One region of the Gottfriedia sp. S16(2024) genome, then DNA from elsewhere that is predicted to be linked to it. Evidence: riboswitches for the same ligand, from Rfam matches in the RefSeq annotation. Region 1 holds a riboswitch; each other region holds the start of a gene.

Region 1 (4,902 bases):
GAAGATAGTGATGCTCGTTCATTAACTGGAACAAATGAACTTTATCATAAGATTTTACTAATTCACCAGTATTGCTAATAACAATTAACGTATTCGTTACACCATTTTCTCTTGCAATTGGGAACGAACCAGCAATCAATATTACATTATTTGATTTTGCAATCGACTGAAGTTCAGAAATAATCGCTTCTTGTTCACCTGTGTGCAAGCCAATCTCTTCCAAACAATAGCCTGTTGTCCATAACTCTGGTAATACGATAACCTGAACATTTTCTTTAACAGCTTCGTTTATTTGAGTTTTCATTTTCTCTAAATTAGACTTTGATTTACCTAAAATAACGTCAGATTGAATACACGCAATTTTAATCACAATTTATTCACCCTATTCTAAATTTTATAGACATTTTTAAATCGAGCATATATGATGGTGAAAGTTATTGCAACAGTCGTTCATGAAAATCAGTCGATTAAGTAACGATCTATTCAAATTAATTTTATTATATTTTTGGAGTGATTAACTTGAATCATAGTAAACTATTAAACAATTTACCAAAACAATTTTTTGCTTCACTAGTCCAAAAAGTGAATCAGTCAATAGGTAATGGTCATGATGTCATTAATCTTGGTCAAGGAAATCCAGATCAGCCAACACCTGACTATATTATAAAAGCATTACAAAAGTCTGTTGAAAACCCTTTAACTCATCGTTATTCTCCGTTTAGAGGGATGAGATCTTTAAAAAATGCTGTTGTAGAATTTTATAAACGAGAGTATGATGTTGATTTAGACCCAGAGGAAGAAGTAGCCATATTATTCGGTGGAAAAGCTGGATTAGTTGAGCTACCACTTTGTTTATGTGACGCTGGAGATACAATTTTAGTTCCAGATCCAGGCTATCCAGACTATTTATCTGGTATATCTCTTTCAAAAACAGTACCATACATGCTTCCATTACTTGAACAAAATCAATTTTTACCAGATTATAAATTAATTCCTCAGGATGTTTTGGATGCTAGTAAAATATTATTTATCAATTATCCAAATAATCCCACTGGCGCTATCGCAACAGAAGAATTTTTTAAAGAAACAGTTGAGCTTGCAAGAAATAATCAAATTACAGTTTGTCATGATTTTGCTTATGGCGCATTTGGTTTTGACGGCAAAAAACCTTTAAGTTATCTTCAAACGCCAGGAGCAAAGGAATGCGGGATTGAAATTTATACCCTCTCTAAAACTTATAATATGGCTGGTTGGAGAATCGGTTTTGCAGTTGGAAATAAAGAGGTTATTTCAGCAATTAATCTATTACAGGATCATCTTTACGTTAGCATCTTCCCTGCTGTTCAAGAAGCTGCCGCTGTTGCGCTTACAGAATCTCAAGAAAGTGTAAAACAACTATTAGCACTTTATGAAGAGCGTAGAAATGTATTTATTAGCGGTTGTCACGAAATTGGATGGGAAGTAACTGCACCAGCAGGGTCCTTTTTTGCATGGCTAAAAATTCCAGCAGGTTTTACATCACAGGAATTTGCTGATCTATTACTTGAAAAGGCTCATATTGCAGTCGCTCCAGGAAATGGATTTGGAGAATATGGTGAAGGGTATGTAAGAGTCGGCCTACTATCAGATACTGATAGACTGAAGGAAGCAGTTGCTAGATTAAAAGAAATTGAAATATTTTCAAAATTTAATGTTTGACAATTATGATTGTTCATGAAATAATGCGATTAGATTAATAATTCAAAATTAAATATTAACTTTATTCAGAGTAGGTGGAGGGACCGAGCCCGACGAAACCCGGCAACCGGCTAGTTAACTAGTACGGTGCTAATTCTCGCAGCATTTGCTGACAGATAAGGTGTAGGTAAACCTCTCCTTAGTGGAGAGGTTTTTTGTTTGATTAAAACTTTTTGGAGGTTTTGAAATGAGTGGAGTAATAGCAACTTACCAAGTTTATGATAAAAATCATCATTTAGAAAAAAAGGCAGAGTCAATCGCGCTAGGTTTAACGGTTGGTTCTTGGACGTCATTACCTCAAAATGATCAAATTCAATTACAAAAGCATAAAGGTAAAGTTCTTTCAGTTCGTGATATAGAATGCGAAGAAAATATCGTTAACTTTTTAGGATATAAACCAACAAAAGGGATTATTGAAATTTATTATCCTAGCTTAAATTTTTCAGCTGATCTTCCAGCTATTTTAACAACAGTTTTCGGTAAGCTATCCCTTGATGGCGAAATTAAACTAATAGATTTAAATTTTACTGATGACATTTTAAATTTATTTCCGGGTCCAAAATTTGGTATTAAAGGCATTCGAGAAAAATTGGATGTATATGATCGACCTTTATTAATGAGCATTTTCAAATCAATAATCGGCAGAGACATTCAATACATTTCAGAGGAATTAAAAAAGCAAGCTTTAGGCGGCGTTGATTTAATTAAAGACGACGAGATACTTTTTGACACGAATACATCTATAACAGATCGCGTCACTCACGGAAAAAATATTTTGAACCAAGTTTATGAAAAAACAGGACACAAAACATTATACGCGGTGAATTTAACTGGCCGTACATATGAGTTAAAAGAAAAAGCATTACGTGCTGCAGAAGCTGGTGCGGATGTATTTTTATTAAATGTATTCTCGTATGGAATTGATGTACTTCAAGGTTTGGCAGAGGATCCATCAATTAATGTTCCAATTATGGCCCATCCTGCTGTTTCGGGTGCGTTTACAGCATCACCAATTTATGGAATTGACGCAGGATTATTACTAGGGAAACTTTTACGAATTGCAGGTGCAGATTTTAGTCTATTCCCTTCGCCATATGGTTCAGTTGCATTACAAAAAGAGACAGCTTTAAAAATCGCTGAAAATTTAACTGTATCAAATGGATTAAAGGAGACATTCCCAGTACCTTCTGCTGGAATTCACCCTGCGCTAGTGCCTCAATTAATTCAAGATTTTGGAATTGAGCAAGTCATCAACGCTGGTGGCGGTGTTCATGGTCATCCGGATGGTCCGATTGGTGGAGGTAATGCATTTAGAGAAGCAATTTCAGCAACACTGTCTGGAGTTGGGCTAAAAGAATACGCACTTCCAAATACATCACTACAAAAAGCATTACAACTTTGGGGGTAAACAACAATGGCAATAAAGATTTTTTGTGATTTTGATGGAACAATTACTGAGGGAGACAATATCGTTAATTTAATTAAAGAATTTGCTCCTCCTTCAGTAAGTGAATTAACAAGTGAAGTATTAAATGGCAATCTATCGATTCGAGAAGGCGTAGAGAAAATGTTTGCTACGATTCCTTCAACGAAAAAACAAGAAATGACTGATTTTGTAATCGATCGTACTATCATTCGAGATGGTTTTAGCGATTTTATTCAATTTGTAAGCGTTCAACAATATGCGTTAAAAGTTGTAAGTGGCGGGCTAGATTTTTTTGTTCATCCTATATTAGCGGATTACCTTCCACCTTCGGATATTTTATGTAATCGTACTGACTTTACGGGCCAAACTGTAAAAATTCAATGGGATCATTCTTGTGATGAAAACTGTACGAATGATTGTGGAATGTGTAAACCATCTGTTAAAAGAAAATTTAGTGAATCAAATGATTTTATCATTGTCATTGGCGATTCAATTACTGACTTACAAATTGCAAAAGAAGCCAATTTAATTTTTGCTCGAGATTTCTTAAAAGATAAATGTGAAGAACTATCTTTACCTTTCATTCCTTTTGAAAATTTCTATGATATTCGAGCTTCATTAGAGAAGGAGGTGCTAGTATGAAGGAATTTTTCAAACATTATGATGAAATCCGTGAAGTAAAAAAAGTACTAGCTGATCGAGATTGGTTTTTAGGAACTAGCGGGAATTTATCAATTAAAGTAAATGACGAACCTTTAAACTTTTTAGTGACAACTAGTGGTAAAGATAAAACTAGACATACTTATGACGATTTTTTACTCGTTAATGAATTTGACCAATCTGTTTGGGATGAATCAAAAAAACCATCAGCTGAAGCCATTTTACATCGGCTAATTTATCAACATACAAATGCAAAATGCGTACTTCATGTACACACTTTAGCAAATAACTTTATAACAAAGGATTTTCCATATCAAGATGAGTTATCTTTTTCTGGTATCGAAATTATTAAAGCATTAGGATTATGGGAAGAAGATGCAGAAATTACAATTCCAATCATAAAAAATCATGCGCATATCCCTACTCTTGCAAATGAATTTCTTCCACATATAAAGAATGATCATGGTGCTGTATTAATTCATAATCATGGGATAACAGTTTGGGCCGAATCAGCATTTGAAGCTAAAAAGCATTTAGAAGCTTATGAGTTTCTATTCCAATATGCATTACAAGGTATTCAAAAAAATACATTTATAAAGAATTAATTTGGAGGAATGAAGAATGGCAACAATTTGGGTAGAAAAAAAAGATTATCATATTACAAGTGATGTTGAAGTAAAAGCTTATTTAGAAGAACAAGGTGTAATTTACGAAAATTGGAATATCGAACAATTACATAGTTCGTTACAAGAAAAATTTATTTTATCAGATGATGAAAAAGCAGCGATTCTTGAAACATTTAAAGCTGAAATCGACAGTATTTCATCAAGACGTGGCTATTTAGCCAGTGATATTATTACTCTTTCAGAAGCAACTCCAAATCTTGATGAATTACTTAAAAACTTCAATCGTGAGCATCATCATACGGATGACGAAGTTCGCTTCATCGTTAGCGGTCACGGTACGTTTATTATCGAGGGAAATGAAGGCTTTTTCCATGTTAATTTGAATCCTGGAGATTTAATTTCTGTACCACCAAATGTACGCCACTACTTCACTTTAGCAGAGGATCGTAAAGT
Region 2 (4,902 bases), on a different contig from region 1:
AATTTACTGATTGGAGGTAATACTCCAAATGCATCAGCAGTTAAAAAGATAATTGCATGTGGATGTCCAGCAACGCTTGGCTCAATGATATTTTGAATTGCTTGCATTGGGTATGCAGCACGAGTATTTTCTGTTAAAGTTGTATCATCATAGTCAGCTAAACGGCTATCAGGTTTAACAACTACATTTTCTAAAACTGTACCAAATTTAATTGCAGAGAAAATTTGTGGCTCTTTTTCAAATGTTAAATTGATACATTTAGCGTAGCAACCGCCTTCAATATTGAATACACCATTATCTGACCAGCCGTGCTCGTCATCACCGATTAGTTTACGGTCTGCATCTGCAGATAATGTAGTTTTACCAGTTCCTGAAAGTCCAAAGAATAATGCTACATCGCCTTCGCTACCAACGTTAGCAGAACAGTGCATTGGTAAAACATTATTTTGTGGTAATAGGAAATTCATGATTGAGAAAATAGATTTTTTCATTTCTCCAGCATATTCCGTACCACCAATTAAGATTATTTTCTTTTCAAATGATACAATAACAAATGCCTCTGAATTTGTTCCATCAACTACAGGGTCTGCTTTAAATGTCGGAGCAGAAACAATTGTAAACTCTGCTTCATGTGTTGTAAGTTCTTGCTCAGTTGGGCGAATAAATAATTGATGAGCAAATAAGTTGTGCCATGCAAATTCGTTAATTACTTGGATAGGTAAACGATACTCAGTATCTGCACCAGCAAATCCTTTAAATAAGAATAATTCGTTACGATCTTTTAAGTAGTTAAGTACTTTGCTATATAATTTTTCGAATACGTCAGCAGAGATTGGTTGATTTACTGAACCCCAATCGATTAAATTTTCAACAGATGCCTCTTGTACAATAAATTTATCTTTAGGTGAACGTCCAGTATATTTGCCTGTTGAAACGCTAACTGCTCCCGTTGACGTTAAAATTCCTTCTTGTCTTGTTAGGACTTTTTCAACTAACTCAGAAACGCTTAGTTGGTTATACATTTGATTACTAGTAAGTAATTCGTTTAATTCAAAGTTTACATCAACTGTCTTCATATACTAATACCATCCTTTAAATATAATTTGTCTGCCATGTAGGTATCTCGATAAATAGTATAACACATTTATTTTAATAGTGTATACTATTAGTTGGCAAAATGTGTTATGAATTTGATTAAAAAATAAATTTGAGCAAAATTTACTTATTAAATGAAGTAAGTTATTTAAATGTAAGTATAATAATTAGTAATTTCCCATTAAATAGAAATGAATGTAGGGATAAAGTTATTGTAGAATTATGTCTAAGTTATGATGAAAATTGTTGACAAGAAAGTGAAATTTTAATATGATACTTTTCATACGGATACTCTCTTATCCCGAGTAGGTGGAGGGATACAGGCCCTACGAAGCCCAGCAACCTCACTTTTAGTGAAAGGTGCTGAACCTGATGCAAGACTATTTTTTATGTCTTGGACGATAAGAGCGAAAGGCAAATACCAAGAACCCTTTCCTCAGGTAATATTTGATAAGAGGAAGGCTTTTTTTTTGCTCAAAACTTAAATACAGTGGCAATTTCGTAATTTACACTGAGTTATCTTTATCTTAAATGGGAAACATAGGAATAGGAACAAACTTTTTATTCTTATGTTGAGAAAAAAGAGATCCGTCAATTCAATTTAGGAGGGGACTCAATGTCACAACGTCGTTTATTTACTTCAGAATCAGTTACAGAAGGACATCCAGATAAAATCTGTGACCAAATCTCAGATTCAATTCTTGATGCAATTTTAGCAAATGATCCGAATGCTCGTGTAGCAGCGGAAACTTCAGTTACAACAGGTTTAGTACTTGTTGCAGGTGAAATTACAACTTCTACTTATGTAGATATCCCAAAAATCGTTCGCGAAACAATCCGTGAAATCGGTTATGACCGTGCAAAATACGGATTTGATGCAGATACATGTGCAGTTTTAACTTCTATTGATGAGCAATCAGCAGATATCGCTTTAGGTGTAGACCAAGCATTAGAAGCTCGTGAAGGTAGCATGACAGATGAAGAAATTGAAGCAATCGGTGCAGGAGACCAAGGTTTAATGTTCGGTTTTGCTGTTAATGAAACACCTGAATTAATGCCACTTCCAATTTCATTATCTCACAAAATTGCACGCCGTTTAACTGAAGTTAGAAAAAATGAAACAGTTTCTTACTTACGTCCAGACGGTAAAACTCAAGTAACAGTTGAGTATGATGAAAACAACAAACCAGTTCGTATTGATGCAATCGTTGTATCAACACAACATGGTCCAGAAGCTACTCAAGCTCAAATTGAAAATGATATTAAAGAACTTGTAATCAAACCAGTTGTACCAGCTGAGTTAATTGATGAAAACACAAAATTCTTTATCAACCCAACAGGTCGTTTCGTAATCGGTGGACCTCAAGGTGATGCAGGTTTAACAGGTCGTAAAATTATTGTTGATACTTACGGTGGATATGCTCGTCACGGTGGTGGCGCATTCTCTGGTAAAGATGCAACTAAAGTTGACCGTTCTGCTGCTTACGCTGCACGTTACGTTGCGAAAAACATCGTAGCTGCTGGCTTAGCTGATAAAGCTGAAGTTCAATTAGCATATGCAATTGGTGTAGCTAAACCAGTTTCAATCGCTATTGATACTTTTGGTACAGGTAAAGTTTCAGAAGAAAAATTAGTTGAAGTAATTCGCAACAACTTCGACCTACGTCCAGCTGGAATTATTAAAATGCTTGACCTACGTCGTCCAATTTACAAACAAACTGCTGCTTATGGTCACTTTGGCCGTACAGATATCGATCTTCCTTGGGAGCGTACTGACAAAGCAGAAGTTTTAAAAACTGAAGCAGGTCTATAATAAAATGATTAAGGCTGAATATGGCATATGCTATATTCAGTCTTTTTTGTTTAATTAGAATTACGAATTACATTACATATAGGTATACTTAAAAATCATTTTTCATAGGTTAAATGACTGAATTAAAGTTTGTAATGGAGGAACCTATGAAAGCGATTATATGTACAAAATATGGTCCACCAGAAGTTCTTCAAATAACAGAAGTTGAAAAACCAAAATTAAAAATGAAGAAGTATTAATTAAAATACATGCATCAACTGTAACAGCAGGTGGTGTAAAACTTCGAAGCTCCGATTTTCCATATATGTACTGGCTGCCTTCCCGCCTAATGTTTGGCCTTACCAAGCCGAAAAATAAAATAACAGGTTGTGAGCTTGCGGGAGAAATAGTAACAGTTGGCAAAAACGTAAGAAATTTTAAAACAGGTGATCAAGTTTTTGGGTATAGTGGATTTACTTTTGGGGCTAATGCTGAATATATCTCTTTACATGAAGAAGGTGTTCTAGCTAAAAAACCAATAAATATGACATTTGAGCAAGCTGCAGCAGTACCTGTTGGGGCGATTACAGCATTACATTTTCTAAGGAAAAGTATTATTCAAAATGGACAAAAAGTACTTATTTATGGTGCTTCAGGAAGTGTTGGAACCTATGCAATTCAGCTAGCTAAATATTTTGGTACAGAAGTTACTGCTTTATGTAGTACATCAAATTTAGAATTGGTGAGATCTTTAGGAGCAAATGAAGTTATAGATTATACAAATGAAGATTTTGCTAAGAGTAAGAAAACTTACGACATTATCTTTGATACGGTAGGGAAGAGCTCCTTTTCAAATTGTAAAAGATTGCTTAACAAAGATGGCGTCTATTTATTAAGTGCAGTATGGAAGCTTTCGGTTTATTTTCAAGCGATTTGGAGTAATTTATTTGATAACAAAAAGGCAATACTTGGTGTAGCAAATATGAACAATGAAGATTTAAACTATATAAAAGCACTGATTGAAGCGGATAAGTTAAAAGCTGTTATTGATCGACAATACCCACTTGATCAAATTGTGGAAGCCCATCGTTATGTTGAAAAAGGGCATAAGAAGGGGAATGTCGTTATTAACATTCGAGGGATATGAGACTGTTGACAAACTCTAGCTTTCTTCGTTAAAATCGCCTGCTTGTACCATGTTCACTACAATTTTAGGTAACACTTACGCTTCGAAAGACAAGTACAACTTTTTAACTTTATCTACACAAAGAAATCCCTCAAAATGACCTTTTGAGGGATTTCTTTTATAAGTTTTCATTTTGCTGTCTAATTTCTTCTCCAGCTAATATTATATTAGTCGTTTCAATTTTACGGTGCTCATCCACAGAATGCCCTGGATCGAGATTATTAAGGTCTGCTTGTATTTTCATTTGCTCTTCATTTATGAGTGGTTTATCTTTTTTGCTCAATTATATTACCTCCAATATAAATAGTAGAAAGTCGATGAAACTCATCGTTGTTTTAGTCTTAACGAATTGACTAACTTCATTCAAATTTATAGAAGTAATGATTTACACGCTTAATTCATTTATTAATTTTTGAAAGGTTAGATAAGCAGGCTTAATAGTATAATCATCCTTCATAATTCCAAATTGATGAAATAGGTCGTCTTTGGAACTATCAGCATCCCTTAAACCAAAAAATTCATAATGAGTAATATTTAGTTCCTGACGCAATGAATAGACTGTTCGAATAATTTTTTCGAGTACGATTGATTGTTGTTCATATGACCTTTCAATTTGGATAAACGGATTTTTCCCGGTTGGCCATCCATTCTCTGTAATGTGAATTGGAAGAGTGGAAGGGAAACCATTACTATTCAATGTTTCTCTAAATTTTCGTAGTATGTTTTCTACTGAAACAGCAACTTCCTCAATTTTTAATGGTTCCTCAAATACATCCACATAAAAATTATGACCTACATAATCAATTGAATGAATTAATTCGTCCCCACC
Region 3 (4,902 bases), 2.9 Mb from region 1:
AGACTAAAACAACGATGAGTTTCATCGACTTTCTACTATTTATATTGGAGGTAATATAATTGAGCAAAAAAGATAAACCACTCATAAATGAAGAGCAAATGAAAATACAAGCAGACCTTAATAATCTCGATCCAGGGCATTCTGTGGATGAGCACCGTAAAATTGAAACGACTAATATAATATTAGCTGGAGAAGAAATTAGACAGCAAAATGAAAACTTATAAAAGAAATCCCTCAAAAGGTCATTTTGAGGGATTTCTTTGTGTAGATAAAGTTAAAAAGTTGTACTTGTCTTTCGAAGCGTAAGTGTTACCTAAAATTGTAGTGAACATGGTACAAGCAGGCGATTTTAACGAAGAAAGCTAGAGTTTGTCAACAGTCTCATATCCCTCGAATGTTAATAACGACATTCCCCTTCTTATGCCCTTTTTCAACATAACGATGGGCTTCCACAATTTGATCAAGTGGGTATTGTCGATCAATAACAGCTTTTAACTTATCCGCTTCAATCAGTGCTTTTATATAGTTTAAATCTTCATTGTTCATATTTGCTACACCAAGTATTGCCTTTTTGTTATCAAATAAATTACTCCAAATCGCTTGAAAATAAACCGAAAGCTTCCATACTGCACTTAATAAATAGACGCCATCTTTGTTAAGCAATCTTTTACAATTTGAAAAGGAGCTCTTCCCTACCGTATCAAAGATAATGTCGTAAGTTTTCTTACTCTTAGCAAAATCTTCATTTGTATAATCTATAACTTCATTTGCTCCTAAAGATCTCACCAATTCTAAATTTGATGTACTACATAAAGCAGTAACTTCTGTACCAAAATATTTAGCTAGCTGAATTGCATAGGTTCCAACACTTCCTGAAGCACCATAAATAAGTACTTTTTGTCCATTTTGAATAATACTTTTCCTTAGAAAATGTAATGCTGTAATCGCCCCAACAGGTACTGCTGCAGCTTGCTCAAATGTCATATTTATTGGTTTTTTAGCTAGAACACCTTCTTCATGTAAAGAGATATATTCAGCATTAGCCCCAAAAGTAAATCCACTATACCCAAAAACTTGATCACCTGTTTTAAAATTTCTTACGTTTTTGCCAACTGTTACTATTTCTCCCGCAAGCTCACAACCTGTTATTTTATTTTTCGGCTTGGTAAGGCCAAACATTAGGCGGGAAGGCAGCCAGTACATATATGGAAAATCGGAGCTTCGAAGTTTTACACCACCTGCTGTTACAGTTGATGCATGTATTTTAATTAATACTTCTTCATTTTTTAATTTTGGTTTTTCAACTTCTGTTATTTGAAGAACTTCTGGTGGACCATATTTTGTACATATAATCGCTTTCATAGGTTCCTCCATTACAAACTTTAATTCAGTCATTTAAACCTATGAAAAATGATTTTTAAGTATACCTATATGTAATGTAATTCGTAATTCTAATTAAACAAAAAAGACTGAATATAGCATATGCCATATTCAGCCTTAATCATTTTATTATAGACCTGCTTCAGTTTTTAAAACTTCTGCTTTGTCAGTACGCTCCCAAGGAAGATCGATATCTGTACGGCCAAAGTGACCATAAGCAGCAGTTTGTTTGTAAATTGGACGACGTAGGTCAAGCATTTTAATAATTCCAGCTGGACGTAGGTCGAAGTTGTTGCGAATTACTTCAACTAATTTTTCTTCTGAAACTTTACCTGTACCAAAAGTATCAATAGCGATTGAAACTGGTTTAGCTACACCAATTGCATATGCTAATTGAACTTCAGCTTTATCAGCTAAGCCAGCAGCTACGATGTTTTTCGCAACGTAACGTGCAGCGTAAGCAGCAGAACGGTCAACTTTAGTTGCATCTTTACCAGAGAATGCGCCACCACCGTGACGAGCATATCCACCGTAAGTATCAACAATAATTTTACGACCTGTTAAACCTGCATCACCTTGAGGTCCACCGATTACGAAACGACCTGTTGGGTTGATAAAGAATTTTGTGTTTTCATCAATTAACTCAGCTGGTACAACTGGTTTGATTACAAGTTCTTTAATATCATTTTCAATTTGAGCTTGAGTAGCTTCTGGACCATGTTGTGTTGATACAACGATTGCATCAATACGAACTGGTTTGTTGTTTTCATCATACTCAACTGTTACTTGAGTTTTACCGTCTGGACGTAAGTAAGAAACTGTTTCATTTTTTCTAACTTCAGTTAAACGGCGTGCAATTTTGTGAGATAATGAAATTGGAAGTGGCATTAATTCAGGTGTTTCATTAACAGCAAAACCGAACATTAAACCTTGGTCTCCTGCACCGATTGCTTCAATTTCTTCATCTGTCATGCTACCTTCACGAGCTTCTAATGCTTGGTCTACACCTAAAGCGATATCTGCTGATTGCTCATCAATAGAAGTTAAAACTGCACATGTATCTGCATCAAATCCGTATTTTGCACGGTCATAACCGATTTCACGGATTGTTTCGCGAACGATTTTTGGGATATCTACATAAGTAGAAGTTGTAATTTCACCTGCAACAAGTACTAAACCTGTTGTAACTGAAGTTTCCGCTGCTACACGAGCATTCGGATCATTTGCTAAAATTGCATCAAGAATTGAATCTGAGATTTGGTCACAGATTTTATCTGGATGTCCTTCTGTAACTGATTCTGAAGTAAATAAACGACGTTGTGACATTGAGTCCCCTCCTAAATTGAATTGACGGATCTCTTTTTTCTCAACATAAGAATAAAAAGTTTGTTCCTATTCCTATGTTTCCCATTTAAGATAAAGATAACTCAGTGTAAATTACGAAATTGCCACTGTATTTAAGTTTTGAGCAAAAAAAAAGCCTTCCTCTTATCAAATATTACCTGAGGAAAGGGTTCTTGGTATTTGCCTTTCGCTCTTATCGTCCAAGACATAAAAAATAGTCTTGCATCAGGTTCAGCACCTTTCACTAAAAGTGAGGTTGCTGGGCTTCGTAGGGCCTGTATCCCTCCACCTACTCGGGATAAGAGAGTATCCGTATGAAAAGTATCATATTAAAATTTCACTTTCTTGTCAACAATTTTCATCATAACTTAGACATAATTCTACAATAACTTTATCCCTACATTCATTTCTATTTAATGGGAAATTACTAATTATTATACTTACATTTAAATAACTTACTTCATTTAATAAGTAAATTTTGCTCAAATTTATTTTTTAATCAAATTCATAACACATTTTGCCAACTAATAGTATACACTATTAAAATAAATGTGTTATACTATTTATCGAGATACCTACATGGCAGACAAATTATATTTAAAGGATGGTATTAGTATATGAAGACAGTTGATGTAAACTTTGAATTAAACGAATTACTTACTAGTAATCAAATGTATAACCAACTAAGCGTTTCTGAGTTAGTTGAAAAAGTCCTAACAAGACAAGAAGGAATTTTAACGTCAACGGGAGCAGTTAGCGTTTCAACAGGCAAATATACTGGACGTTCACCTAAAGATAAATTTATTGTACAAGAGGCATCTGTTGAAAATTTAATCGATTGGGGTTCAGTAAATCAACCAATCTCTGCTGACGTATTCGAAAAATTATATAGCAAAGTACTTAACTACTTAAAAGATCGTAACGAATTATTCTTATTTAAAGGATTTGCTGGTGCAGATACTGAGTATCGTTTACCTATCCAAGTAATTAACGAATTTGCATGGCACAACTTATTTGCTCATCAATTATTTATTCGCCCAACTGAGCAAGAACTTACAACACATGAAGCAGAGTTTACAATTGTTTCTGCTCCGACATTTAAAGCAGACCCTGTAGTTGATGGAACAAATTCAGAGGCATTTGTTATTGTATCATTTGAAAAGAAAATAATCTTAATTGGTGGTACGGAATATGCTGGAGAAATGAAAAAATCTATTTTCTCAATCATGAATTTCCTATTACCACAAAATAATGTTTTACCAATGCACTGTTCTGCTAACGTTGGTAGCGAAGGCGATGTAGCATTATTCTTTGGACTTTCAGGAACTGGTAAAACTACATTATCTGCAGATGCAGACCGTAAACTAATCGGTGATGACGAGCACGGCTGGTCAGATAATGGTGTATTCAATATTGAAGGCGGTTGCTACGCTAAATGTATCAATTTAACATTTGAAAAAGAGCCACAAATTTTCTCTGCAATTAAATTTGGTACAGTTTTAGAAAATGTAGTTGTTAAACCTGATAGCCGTTTAGCTGACTATGATGATACAACTTTAACAGAAAATACTCGTGCTGCATACCCAATGCAAGCAATTCAAAATATCATTGAGCCAAGCGTTGCTGGACATCCACATGCAATTATCTTTTTAACTGCTGATGCATTTGGAGTATTACCTCCAATCAGTAAATTAACAAAAGAGCAAGCTATGTACCACTTCTTAAGTGGATTTACTAGTAAATTAGCAGGTACTGAGCGTGGTGTTACTTCTCCACAAGTAACATTCTCAACATGTTTCGGATCACCATTCTTACCGCTTCCAGCTGTAGAATATGCAAAAATGCTTGGTGAAAAAATTGAAAAGCATAATGTAAATGTATTCTTAGTAAACACTGGTTGGACTGGTGGAGAATACGGTGTTGGTAAACGTATGAATCTATCTTACACAAGAGCAATGGTTCACGCTGCACTTGAAGGTGATTTAAACAACATTGAAACTACTCAAGATGAGTTTTTCGGTTTAGCAATTCCAACTCATGTACCTGGTGTACCTGATAGCGTATTAGTCCCTTCAACAACTTGGGAAGATAAATCAGCTTATGATCAAAAAGCTCTTGAATTAGTAACTAAATTCAAAGAAAACTTCAAAAAGTTTGAAGGCTTTGATGCTCAATTGG
Region 4 (4,902 bases), 110 kb from region 1:
GCTGGAAATTTATTATCCTTTTGCAAAATGGAAATACGATCATATTGAAACAAGGAATCAGACAATAAAAGAATTAAATTTTCCCTTTCCTTCTTTTAGAAAAGGTCAAAGAAAGTTAGCAGGTGCGGTATATCAAACAATTCAAGAAGGTAATAATTTATTTGCGGTAGCCCCAACCGGAATTGGCAAAACGGTTTCGACTATTTTTCCGACAGTTAAAAGTATTGGTGAGAATAATATAAATCGAATGTTTTACTTAACTTCTAAGACGATTACTAGGACTGTTGCTGAAGAAGCATTTAAGCTAATGACAGATCAAGGACTTTGTATAAAGTGTACGACGATTACAGCAAAAGATAAAATCTGTTTTAAAGAAGAGACGATGTGTCAAAAGGATTATTGTGAATTTGCTAATGGTTATTATGACCGAATAAATGATGCTGTTCTTGATATTCTTTCATCGGAAAAATCGTTAACTAGGGAGAAAATAGAAGAATATGCCCGCAAACATACAGTATGTCCATTTGAATACTCTTTAGATTTATTAAATTCTTCCGATGCGATTATTTGCGATGTAAATTATATTTTTGATCCTAGAGTTTCGTTAAAACGATTATTTGATGAACATAAACGAAGTTCGGTTTTATTAATTGATGAAGCTCATAATCTTGTTGATCGTGCAAGAGAAATGTATTCTGCGAGCTTATTCAAATCTAAATTTTTAGAGTTGAAAAATAGATATAAAAATTTAAAAGATGAACTTTATGCCATAATAAATGAAATAAATAAGCGATTTATTGAATTAAGAAAAAAATGGAAGGACGTTGTAACCCCAGTTTCAAAGGAAATAGATGGTGATTTACTAGAACTTCTACATACATTCAATGAAATCGTAGAAATAAAATTACAGGAAATGGAAGAGGACGAAAATAAACAACTTCTACTTGATACATATTTTGAGTCACTCAACTTCGTCAAAATTGCGGAGTTTTTTGATGAAAATTATGTATGCTACTATGAACTATATAAAAGTGAAGTACATTTAAAGTTATTTTGCCTTGATCCTTCTAAAGTAGTGAATGACGTCATAAAAAGATTTCGCTCTACAATTTATTTTTCGGCTACTTTAACGCCAATACAATATTTTCAAGATATGCTTGGTGATCAAAGTCGAGATTATACAATTTCAATCGATTCTCCTTTTCATAGAGAACAACTGGAAGTAACAATTGATCCTCTTTCAACTCGATACCAAGATCGTGAAAGAAATTTAGAAAGATTAATTGATTCTGTCTATAAAGAAATTACGAAAAGAAAAGGTAATTATTTAGTTTTTTATCCGTCATATCAATATTTAATTCAAAGTGTTGATTTATTTAAAGAGAAAAACCCTAACATAAAGACAATCGTTCAAGAAAATGGTATGTCTGAAATTGAACGAGAGGAGTTCCTTTTACAGTTTGATAGTCTAAATGAGGAAACTTTGGTTGGGTTTGCTGTATTAGGTGGAATATTCTCTGAAGGGATCGATTTAAAGGGGGATCGCTTAAACGGTGTCGTAGTAGTTGGTGTAGGATTGCCACAGATTTGTTTAGAAAGAAATATTTTAAAGGAGCATTTTAATTCTGTTGGAAAAAATGGGTATTATTATGCATATGTCTTTCCAGGTATGAATAAAGTAATGCAAGCGGGTGGAAGAGTTATCCGTTCTGAATCAGATGAAGGGACTTTATTACTAATTGATGATCGATATAAGAGTTCACTTTATCAAAGTTTATTACCTGAAGAATGGAAGTAAGAGTTAATTATTAAATAATTCAAAAAAAACGATTGATAATTATCAGAGTTTTTAATATACTAACAATATAATTTAATAATCTTATCAAGAGCGGTGGAGGGACTGGCCCGACGAAACCCGGCAACTCTAGTAAATACTAGAAAGTGCTAAATCCTGCAGGTGAAAAACCTGGAAGATAAGAGCGATATGTTTATTTTACAGACATAACCACTTCTTATTTTTTAGGAAGTGGTTTTTTTATTTGACTAAAATGGGGGATTTATAATGACTAACACAAAAGAGGCTTTAAACACGAATAAAAAATCGATTGAAACGGTAGCTGTTCATGGTAGCAAAGGGTATGATCCATTAACTGGTGCAATTAGTTATCCAATTTATCAATCAGCTACATTTAAGCATGCAGGTCTACATCAGTCAACTGGATATGATTATGCAAGATTACAAAATCCAACACGAGAAGAAGTCGAAAATACTGTTGCAAAATTAGAAAGTGCAAATTATGGCGTTGCATTCGCAACAGGAAATGCAGCAGTTACTGCAGTATTAAGCTTATTTAAAAAGGGTGATCACCTAATTGTTTCAGATGATTTATACGGTGGTACATATCGCTTATTCGAAGAAATTTATTCGCCATATGGACTTGAGCATAATTTTGTTGATACGACTGAAATTGAACATATTCTTGATGCACTTAAACCGAACACAAAAGGAATTTTTATTGAGACACCTTCAAATCCAATGATGAAAGTAACTGATTTAAAAAGAGTAGTAGAGATTGCAAAAAAACGAGATATTATTGTAATTGTCGATAATACATTTTTAACTCCTTATTTCTTTAGACCAATTGAATTAGGGGCAGATGTAGTTGTTCATAGTGGAACAAAGTATTTAGGTGGCCATAATGATACACTAGCTGGCTTCGTCGTAACGAATTCAGAATATACAAATGAACGAATTCGCTATTATCAAAAATCAACAGGTGCAACATTAGCTCCATTTGACTCTTGGTTAATCTTAAGAGGAATTAAAACATTGCATTTACGCATGGAATACAGTCAAAAAAATGCGATTGTACTTGCGAAGTTTTTAGAAAATCATCCAAATGTTACTGAAGTATATTATGTAGGATTACCAACGCATAAAGGGTATTCAATTATTAAAGAACAGGCAACTGGATTTGGTGCAATGATTTCATTTAAAGTGAAGGATTTAAGTTTAGTAGAACAGGTTTTAGGAAGCGTAAAAGTCATTACATTCGCAGAAAGTTTAGGTGGAGTCGAATCGTTAATTACGTATCCACATACACAAACTCATTCAGAGATGCCAGAAGAATTTAAAAGAAAGCTTGGTCTAGATGACCATACATTACGTTTATCAGTGGGAATTGAACATATTGATGATTTATTAAATGACTTAGAAAATGCATTGGGGTGATGAGCATGCAATTTGGAACGAAACTAATTCATAACGGAAATGAAATTGATCAGGCAACAGGTGCATTAAGTATACCAATTTATCAGACATCAACGTTTCATCAATTTGATATTGAGAATTTTGGGAAGTACGACTATGCGAGAAGTGGAAATCCAACAAGAGAAGCGTTAGAAAATACAATTGCAAAATTAGAAAATGGTGTACGTGGCTTTGCGTTTTCATCAGGAATGGCCGCAATCTCATCTGTATTATCTTTGTTTTCAGCAGGAGATCATATTGTCATTTGTGAAGATGTTTATGGGGGAACATTTAGAATAGCAACAAAAGTTTTAAATCGTTTCGGAATCGATTTTTCTTTCGTCGACGCATCTAATTTAGAAGAGATTAAAGCCGGAATAAAGCCAAATACAAAAGGACTTTATTTAGAAACACCGTCTAATCCTCTTTTGAAAATTACTGATTTAAGTAGTGCTATTAAAATAGCAAAAGAAAATGACATCCTTGTCATTGTAGATAATAGTTTTTTATCACCATATTTACAAAGACCATTAGACTTAGGAGCTGATATTGTCGTTCATAGTGCAACAAAGTTTATTGCAGGTCATAGCGATGTAATTGGAGGATTAGCGGTCGTAAATTCAGAAGAACTTGCAAGTGATTTATACACAATCCAAAATTCATTCGGAGCTATTTTAGGTCCACAAGACTGTTGGCTAACATTAAGAGGATTAAAGACCCTAAAAGTTCGTATGGATGCATATGAACAAACTGCATCAAAATTAGCAAACTGGCTTTTAGAACAAGAAGAAGTTGAGGATGTTTATTACCCAGGACTAAAAGATCATCCTGGTCACGATGTTCATTTTGAGCAGGCTACTGGAGGAGGAGCAGTCCTTTCATTTACACTAAAAACGATTGAACAAACGACAAGTTTCCTTCAATCAGTCGAAAACGTTGCAGTTGCAGTTTCACTTGGTGGAGTTGAGACGATTGTTTCATATCCTGTAAAGATGTCCCATGCTGCAATACCGCTCGATGTTCGTGAACGATTAGGGGTTAAAGATACATTAATAAGGGTATCCGTTGGTTTAGAAGATATAGAAGACTTGATTGCAAGCTTCCAAAAAGCATTAAAAGCAGGTGCAAGAGTATAGTGAAAGGAATAGGGAAATTGAATAAATAAAATTGGGTTTGGCCGAATAGAATTGAAAAACGAACAATAATTAGATGCAAACGGTAGAATGTCCGTTCAATTCGAGAAAAGCATAAATCCCACAATGGAAGCATATTTCCTTGTGGGATTAATTTATTTTATATTTTTTGATTTTGCTTACTTTTTTATTTAGTGTAGAAGACTAAGAAAGGAATATTTCCCCATCACCAATTTCCTCTTGAATTACCTCAGCTGCACCAATAAGTGCCAATGCGTTCCCAACTATTTGAACTGAATCAGAAAGAACAATTCTTCTTTGTAACTCAAGTAAATCTATTTTTTCTGAAGTGAACAATTGCTTAGAAACGAAAAAAGCTACGGATAATTGACCGGCAGTACCAATCCACATTCCCGATATGATATCTCTTTTCCCTTGAAAGATTGGATCTTTGTCGATGGAATATAATTTTGATAATGTAATCGTTTCGTATAATTGTGCAACTGCCTTAACCCATGA

What was found. Region 1 has a riboswitch for S-adenosylmethionine ahead of AB1282_RS15630 (2,3-diketo-5-methylthiopentyl-1-phosphate enolase). Riboswitches for the same ligand answer to the same signal wherever they lie in the genome.
Region 2: linked by a shared signal. The riboswitch ahead of metK (methionine adenosyltransferase) and the one ahead of AB1282_RS15630 (2,3-diketo-5-methylthiopentyl-1-phosphate enolase) in region 1 are both predicted to bind S-adenosylmethionine.
Region 3: linked by a shared signal. The riboswitch ahead of metK (methionine adenosyltransferase) and the one ahead of AB1282_RS15630 (2,3-diketo-5-methylthiopentyl-1-phosphate enolase) in region 1 are both predicted to bind S-adenosylmethionine.
Region 4: linked by a shared signal. The riboswitch ahead of AB1282_RS15055 (trans-sulfuration enzyme family protein) and the one ahead of AB1282_RS15630 (2,3-diketo-5-methylthiopentyl-1-phosphate enolase) in region 1 are both predicted to bind S-adenosylmethionine.

The regions. Positions count from the first base shown of each region.
Region 1 covers NZ_JBFLUO010000001.1:3,327,317-3,332,218, reverse strand. The annotation lists gene AB1282_RS15640 (carbon-nitrogen family hydrolase) at 1-367, opposite strand, end outside; gene AB1282_RS15635 (pyridoxal phosphate-dependent aminotransferase) at 511-1,698, shown strand; SAM riboswitch class I at 1,757-1,860, shown strand; gene AB1282_RS15630 (2,3-diketo-5-methylthiopentyl-1-phosphate enolase) at 1,925-3,145, shown strand; gene AB1282_RS15625 (2-hydroxy-3-keto-5-methylthiopentenyl-1-phosphate phosphatase) at 3,152-3,805, shown strand; gene AB1282_RS15620 (methylthioribulose 1-phosphate dehydratase) at 3,802-4,428, shown strand; gene AB1282_RS15615 (cupin domain-containing protein) at 4,445-4,902, shown strand, end outside.
Region 2 covers NZ_JBFLUO010000002.1:14,104-19,005, forward strand. The annotation lists gene pckA (phosphoenolpyruvate carboxykinase (ATP)) at 1-1,076, opposite strand, end outside; SAM riboswitch class I at 1,389-1,503, shown strand; gene metK (methionine adenosyltransferase) at 1,712-2,908, shown strand; partial or broken gene AB1282_RS25635 (NAD(P)-dependent alcohol dehydrogenase) at 3,055-4,034, shown strand; gene AB1282_RS25640 (hypothetical protein) at 4,192-4,356, opposite strand; gene AB1282_RS25645 (hypothetical protein) at 4,459-4,902, opposite strand, start outside.
Region 3 covers NZ_JBFLUO010000001.1:380,680-385,581, forward strand. The annotation lists gene AB1282_RS01980 (hypothetical protein) at 60-224, shown strand; gene AB1282_RS01985 (NAD(P)-dependent alcohol dehydrogenase) at 382-1,362, opposite strand; gene metK (methionine adenosyltransferase) at 1,510-2,706, opposite strand; SAM riboswitch class I at 2,915-3,029, opposite strand; gene pckA (phosphoenolpyruvate carboxykinase (ATP)) at 3,342-4,902, shown strand, end outside.
Region 4 covers NZ_JBFLUO010000001.1:3,218,082-3,222,983, forward strand. The annotation lists gene AB1282_RS15050 (ATP-dependent DNA helicase) at 1-1,798, shown strand, start outside; SAM riboswitch class I at 1,877-1,980, shown strand; gene AB1282_RS15055 (trans-sulfuration enzyme family protein) at 2,063-3,232, shown strand; gene AB1282_RS15060 (trans-sulfuration enzyme family protein) at 3,238-4,386, shown strand; gene AB1282_RS15065 (hypothetical protein) at 4,588-4,902, opposite strand, start outside.